DNA from 3 places in the Streptomyces sp. NPDC028308 genome. Region 2 is predicted to be linked to each of the others. Evidence: riboswitches for the same ligand, from Rfam matches in the RefSeq annotation. Region 2 holds a riboswitch; each other region holds the start of a gene.

Region 1 (2,254 bases), on a different contig from region 2:
GTCGTCGCCCCGCTCGAACTGGGTGAGCGCCGGGCGGATCAGATGGCCGCGGGCCAGCCGGAGCTGCGCGGTGCGGTAGATCGCCGCCGCCATCCGGCCGAGCGCCTGCCCGTCCTGGTGGCGGTGCCTGCGCACCCCCACGTCGACCTGCGCGAGCGCGTCCAGGCCCACCAGGTGCAGCGCGTCGACCAGCATGCCGAGCTCGACGCCGTACCCGACGGGGAACGGCAGCCGCTCCAGCAGGGACCGGCGGGCCGCGTACTCACCGCCCAGCGGCTGCACGAAGCCCGCGAGCTGCGGCCAGTGCATGTTCAGCAGCGGGCGCGCCATCAGCTCCGTGACCCGGCCGCCCTGGCCCGCGGCGGTCGTGCCGGCGGCGGACCCGTCGGACACGGTCAGCGGCCGGTCGTACATGGCCTTGACGAGATCGACGCCCGGATCGGTGAGCAGCGGGCCCACGATCCCGGTGACGAAGTCGGACGAGAACTCCTTCAGGTCCGCGTCGACGAAGCAGACGATGTCCCCGCTCGTCACGAGCAGTGACCGCCACAGGACCTCGCCTTTGCCGGGGACGGCCGGCAGGCGCGGCAGTATCTCGTCCCGGTGCACCACCCGGGCGCCCGCCGCGGCGGCGACCGCCGAGGTGCGGTCGGTCGAGCCCGAGTCGACGACGACGATCTCGTCGACGAGCGGGACCTGCCGCATGAGGTCGTGGCGGATGACGGCGACGATCTCGCCGACGGTCTCTTCCTCGTTCAGCGCGGGCAGCACGACGCTGACCGTCGAGCCCGCGGCGCGTTTCGCGGCCATCAGCCGGTGCAGCGGACGATCGGTGACGGACCAGGAGCGGGTGCTCAGCCAGCGCTCGACTTCTTCCAGCACGGTCTGCGGCTCCTCACTGTCTGCTCACACGCCCACCCGGGGTGTGATCCATCTCGCGGTTCGGACGACTATCTCAACTGTCCTGGCCGTCGGTTACAGTCTTGAACAACGCGGATGACCATCGCATGTCCTGATCCGGGAACCGCGCGCAGATCAACAACTGAACACCGCTCATCCAGAGGGGCAGAGGGATACGGCCCGTTGAAGCCCCGGCAACCCTCCAGCCGGTCTCGTCCTGATCATCGCCGATCAGCGTCGCGAGGCTCCCGGCTAGGGAAGGTGCCAAATCCGTCTCACGGCGAAGTGCGCCGTGAGGAAGATGAGGAGAAAGGGCCTCGCCTCCATGGCTGCGCAGACAGTTGCAAGCACCACGAACTCCCCCTCCGCCGCGGACTCCGTCGATCTCGGCCCCGCCGCCGCCCTCTCCTGCCGCGAGTGCGGACACCGCGTGCCGCTCGGCCCGGTCTTCGCCTGCGAGGAGTGTTTCGGCCCGCTGGAGATCGCCTACGACTTCTCGGACTACGACACCGAGGACCTCCGCAAGCGCATCGAGGCGGGACCCGCGAACATCTGGCGCTACGCGCCCCTGCTGCCCGTCCCGGCCGACGTCGCCGACAAGCCGAACATCAACCCGGGCTGGACCAAGCTCGTGCAGGCCGACAACCTCGCCCGCGAGCTTGGTGTCGAGGCCGGCAAGCTGTTCGTCAAGGACGACTCCGGCAACCCGACGCACTCCTTCAAGGACCGCGTCGTCGCGCAGGCCCTGGAGGCCGCCCGCGCCTTCGGCTTCACCACGCTCTCCTGCTCCTCCACCGGGAACCTGGCCGGCGCCGTCGGTGCCGCCGCCGCCCGGGCCGGCTTCCGCTCCTGCGTGTTCATCCCGCACGACCTGGAGCAGGGCAAGATCGTCATGGCCGCGGTCTACGGCGGCGAGCTCGTCGGCATCGAGGGCAACTACGACGACGTCAACCGCTTCTGCTCCGAGCTCATCGGCGACCCGGCCGGCGAGGGCTGGGGCTTCGTCAACGTCAACCTGCGGCCGTACTACGCGGAGGGCTCGAAGACCCTCGCGTACGAGATCTGCGAGCAGCTCGGCTGGCGGCTGCCGGACCAGCTCGTCGTGCCGATCGCGTCCGGCTCGCAGCTCACGAAGATCGACAAGGGCCTCCAGGAGCTGATCAGGCTCGGGCTGGTCGAGGACAGGCCGTACAAGATCTTCGGCGCCCAGGCCGAGGGCTGCTCGCCGGTGTCGGTGGCCTACAAGGCGGGGCACGACGTCGTGCGGCCGCAGAAGCCGGACACGATCGCCAAGTCGCTCGCCATCGGCAACCCGGCCGACGGGCCGTACGTCCTCGACATCGCGCGCCGGACG
Region 2 (2,254 bases):
CGGGCCAAGGGAGAGACGGTCGAGGAGATCTCCGGCCTGGTCCGCGCGATGTACGAGCACGCCAACGTGATCGAGGTGCCCGGGGAGACCGTCGACATCGTCGGCACGGGCGGCGACGGCGCCAAGACCGTCAACATCTCCACCATGTCGGCGATCGTCGTGGCCGGCACGGGCGCCAAGGTGGTCAAGCACGGCAACCGGGCCGCGTCGAGCGCGTCCGGCGCCTCCGACGTCCTGGAGAAGCTGGGCGTCAATCTCCAGCTGACACCGAAGCGGGTCGCCGAGGTGGCCGAGGAGGCCGGGATCACCTTCTGCTTCGCGGTGAAGTTCCATCCCGCCCTGCGTCATGTGGCCGCCGCGCGCGGGCAGTTGGGCATCCGCACGACCTTCAACTTCCTGGGGCCGCTGACCAACCCGGCCCGGGTCAAGGCCCAGGCCGTCGGGGTGGCCGATCTGCGGATGGCGCCCATCGTCGCCGGTGTCTTCGCCGAACGCGGCAACTCCTCGCTGGTGTTCCGCGGCGACGACGGCCTCGACGAGCTGACCACCACCGCCACGTCCAGGGTGTGGGTCGTGCGCGACGGGAAGGTCCACGAGGACGCCTTCGACCCGCGTGACGTGGGCATCGACCTGGTCCCGGTCGAGGCCCTGCGGGGCGCCGACGCGTCGTACAACGCGGACGTGGCCCGGCGGCTGCTGAACGGCGAGAGCGGGCCCGTACGGGACGCGGTGCTGCTGAACGCGGCGGCGGCCCTGGTCGCCCTGGAGCCGGGGAGCGGGCCGCTCGCGGAGCAGATCCGCGCCGGGATGGCACGGGCCGCGGAGGCCGTCGACTCCGGGGCCGCGAAGCGCACCCTGGACCGGTGGGTCGCGGCCAGCAACGCCTGAGCCGCACACACGGTGAGGCGGGGCGCGGTCCGGATTCTGGACCGCGCCTTGCGCGTGGAAGATCTTCTGGCAAGATGCTGTACCAGGTCATGAGCGACAGCCATCAGGCCCCGGCCGGCTGTCCGGCAACCCTCCGTCCGTGGCGGGGTGCCCCGGGTGAAGACCAGGCCGTAGGCAGCGAGGTCTACGGCAAGCGCGGACCCCTCGCACTCTTCCGAGTGAGCACCGCCAGGGGTCCTGGTCGTTCGAGGGAGCCTTCTGTGAGCAAGCGAATGCGGTAGGGCGTAGAGCCCCGCCTCCGCACACCCTTTTCTCCTCCTTCCTGTGCCGTCGACGCCCCCCGAGCGGGCTGTCCGCACAGCGATCTCGCCTGCCACTCACAGGAGTTCGCCATGTCTGTCCCCACCGCTGCCGCCGACCGTTCCGTTTGTGCCCCGCTGCCCGTTCTCGGCCGGGATGTCACCGTCCCCCTGGTCACCGGCGGCGAGGTCACCTACGCCGCGCTGGACTACGCCGCCAGCGCCCCGGCCCTCCAGCGCGTCTGGGACGACGTCGCCGCGTACGCCCCGTACTACGGCAGCGTGCACCGGGGCGCCGGCTACCTCTCCCAGCTCTCCACCGACCTCTTCGAGAGCGCCCGCGTGACCGTCGCCGAGTTCCTCGACTGCCGGGACGGCGACCAGGTCGTCTTCACCCGCTCCACCACCGACTCCCTCAACCTGCTCGCCGCCGCCCTGCCGGCGGACTGCCAGGTCTTCGTCTTCGAGACCGAGCACCACGCCTCGCTGCTGCCCTGGCGCGACGCCCGCGTGACGTACCTGAACGCCCCGCGCACCCCGGACGAGGCCGTCGCCACCCTGGAGCGCGCGCTGGCCGCCCGCGACCCGTACGGCCCGGCCCTGGTGTGCGTCACCGGCGCCTCGAACGTCACCGGCGAGCTGTGGCCGGTGCGCGAGCTGGCCGCCGCCGCCCACGCGCACGGCGCCCGCATCGTCCTGGACGCCGCCCAGCTCGCCCCGCACCACCCGGTGTCGGTCAAGGACCTGGACGTCGACTGGGTCGCCTTCTCCGGGCACAAGCTGTACGCGCCCTTCGGCTCCGGTGTCCTCGCGGGCCGCGCCGACTGGCTGACCGAGGCCGAGCCCTACCTCGCGGGGGGCGGCGCCAGCCGCAAGGTCTCGCGGCGCGCGGACGGCGGGGTCGACGTCGAGTGGCACGACAGCGCCGCCCGCCACGAGGCCGGCTCCCCGAACGTGATCGGCGTCTACTCCATCGCGTCGGCCTGCAAGGCGCTCACCGAGGCCGGCTTCGACTCCCTGGTCGCCCGCGAGCAGCACCTGATCGACACCGTCCGCGCGGGCCTCGC
Region 3 (2,254 bases), on a different contig from region 2:
CTCCCAGCTGTCCCAGAGGCGGCGCACGGCCTCGACGTAGTCGGCGGCCTCCTCGAAGAGCTCGGCGGCCTGATCCGGGGCGGCGGCCGTGCCGGGTACCTCGGCGGGGAGGCCGGGGACCGTACGGCGGCCGAAGTGGGCGGCCTCGTCCGGCCGGGCCGACACCTGGACGCGCAGGCCCGCGCGGCCGTTGCTGACGTAGTCCAGGGTGGCGACGGCCTTCGAGATGTGGAACGGCTCGGTGTGTGTGGCGACGACGGTGGGGACCAGTCCGATGTGCCGGGTCAGCGGGGCGACGCGGGCTGCGACGAGCACCGCGTCGAGCCGGCCGCGCACCTGGTCGGTACGTGCGTCGGGGCCGGCGGGGAGGGAGGACTGGAGTCCGAGGGAGTCCTCGATGGTGACGAAGTCGAGCAGGCCGTGTTCGGCCTCGGTGACGAGATCGGCCCAGTAGCGGGCGGTGAACAGCTCCTGGGGGCGGGCCTCGGGCTCGCGCCAGGCGGCCGGGTGCCAGCCCGCGCCGTCGAGCGCGACGGCGAGGTGCAGCGGGGAGTTCGGGGACACGGAGGGGTGCCTTCCTGGTCGACCATGGGAGATCGCCGGCCCTCGTCCGGTGGGGGCGGCGGCGCGGGTGCACGGTCAGGGACGACAGAGCGCGCCGGCCACGCGCAGCAGGTCGATGTGCGGCCGGGAGTACAGGCGGACACAGCCGCGTGGGGTGAACGTCACCACGGGACGGCGGAACGCGGGCGACGCGACTCCCATCGCTCCCACCTCCGCCTCCGCACTCGGTGCCCTCCAGAGCGGCAACCAAGCGGCCGCGCCCTTTGTTCCGCCGAACTGTACGCCGCGCCGCGGGAGTCGGGCATGCCGCCGACCACGTCGTGAGACGGCGCGGACGCCTTCTTGACGCTCCCCCGGGGCGCGGCGACACTGCTGAGGACGGTCACGATTGTCAGCGCCCCGCGAGTGTTCGTGCTCGTACGGTCATCGGCCCCGGCCCGCTGGCAGGCAACCCTTCCACCGCGACGGGGTGCCCCGGGTGACGACCGGGTTCCGCCGGTGCGGCGGGACAAGCGTGGTCTCGCGTCTCGCGAGCCCCGAGCGTGGACCGGTGGGAATGCCCAGGAACGACTTGACGAGGCGCCTGCACATCGATCTGCTGCGTGTCTCCAGCGCGTACTAAGGACCGTCCGGCCCTCCGCGTCGCTGCCCGCGAGGCACCTTCGCATACTCGGGTCCGCGCTCCCGGCGTGCCCGGCGACGAGCCCGGCACCGCACGTACGCGGGCCCGCGCCCGGCGCGCGAGCGAGCGTGCCTGACGTCGCGAGGCGGACGGGAGAGGCCGGACAGGTCCCGGTTCCGGCGATCCCGGACCGGTACGAGAGAAGCGCGGTCACTCCGTTTCGTCACGGCGCCCACGAGGCGGCCGGGACTTCCTCACCCATGGAGAGTCATGCCCGAGACCCTGTCGCACGCCTCCAGCACGAGCACTCCCCGCACCGGCACGCCCGAGCCCGGAACCACCGACCCCACCGGCGCCTGTTCCGGCGTCGGGGACACACCCGGCACTCAGTCCTCCCCCGCGGAGTCCGCCGACGCCGGTGCCCCGGCCCGGTGTGCGTCGTCCTTCCGCGCGGCCGCGCCGCTCGACGCGCTCCCCCGGCCCCGCGGCGCGGGTTCGGCCGGTGCTCAGCAGCACGTCCACAACCGGATCGGCGTCGGTCTCGCCGGCGGTTTCTACCCGGCCCCGCACCGCTATCAGCTGTACCTGTCCCCGGACTGTCCGCGCTCGCTGCGCGTCGCGGTCACCGTCGACCTGCTGGGCCTCGGGGACTTCGTCGCCACCCTTCCCGCGGGCCCCGCTGCCCCTGGCGGCCCGGACTGCTCCGCCTCCCTGCGCCGGGCCTACGAGGCCACCTGGCACCACTACGACGGCCCGCTCGCCGTGCCCGCGCTGTGCGACCGGTGGACCGGACGTGTCGTCAGCAACCACACGCCGGACATCCTGCGCGACCTGGCCGGCCTGGCGGACCGCACCAGGGCACAGGTCCCCGCCCTCCGTCCGCCGGCCCTCGCGGCGGACATCGACGCCCTGCGCGAGCTCCTCGACACGGAGGTCACCCCGGACGCCCGGCCAGGGCGCCGGTCGGCCGCGCTGGACCGACTGAACGGGCAACTCACCTCGTCTCCCTACGTGTTGGGCCACGAGATGAGTGCCGCGGACGTGGACCTCTGGGCCGCCCTCGTCCAT

Evidence for each region. Region 2 has a riboswitch for S-adenosylmethionine ahead of ACZ4VA_RS18905 (aminotransferase class V-fold PLP-dependent enzyme). Riboswitches for the same ligand answer to the same signal wherever they lie in the genome.
Region 1: another riboswitch for S-adenosylmethionine. It lies ahead of thrC (threonine synthase); the one in region 2 lies ahead of ACZ4VA_RS18905 (aminotransferase class V-fold PLP-dependent enzyme).
Region 3: another riboswitch for S-adenosylmethionine. It lies ahead of ACZ4VA_RS11750 (glutathione S-transferase family protein); the one in region 2 lies ahead of ACZ4VA_RS18905 (aminotransferase class V-fold PLP-dependent enzyme).

What each region holds. Positions count from the first base shown of each region.
Region 1 covers NZ_JBVHTO010000010.1:424,216-426,469, reverse strand. Annotated here, with positions in the region: gene ACZ4VA_RS24945 (glucosyl-3-phosphoglycerate synthase) at 1-882, opposite strand, end outside; SAM riboswitch class I at 1,051-1,208, shown strand; gene thrC (threonine synthase) at 1,226-2,254, shown strand, end outside.
Region 2 covers NZ_JBVHTO010000007.1:469,840-472,093, reverse strand. Annotated here, with positions in the region: gene trpD (anthranilate phosphoribosyltransferase) at 1-888, shown strand, start outside; SAM riboswitch class IV at 974-1,090, shown strand; gene ACZ4VA_RS18905 (aminotransferase class V-fold PLP-dependent enzyme) at 1,281-2,254, shown strand, end outside.
Region 3 covers NZ_JBVHTO010000004.1:351,311-353,564, forward strand. Annotated here, with positions in the region: gene ACZ4VA_RS11740 (LLM class flavin-dependent oxidoreductase) at 1-564, opposite strand, end outside; gene ACZ4VA_RS11745 (putative leader peptide) at 640-765, opposite strand; SAM riboswitch class IV at 945-1,085, shown strand; gene ACZ4VA_RS11750 (glutathione S-transferase family protein) at 1,457-2,254, shown strand, end outside.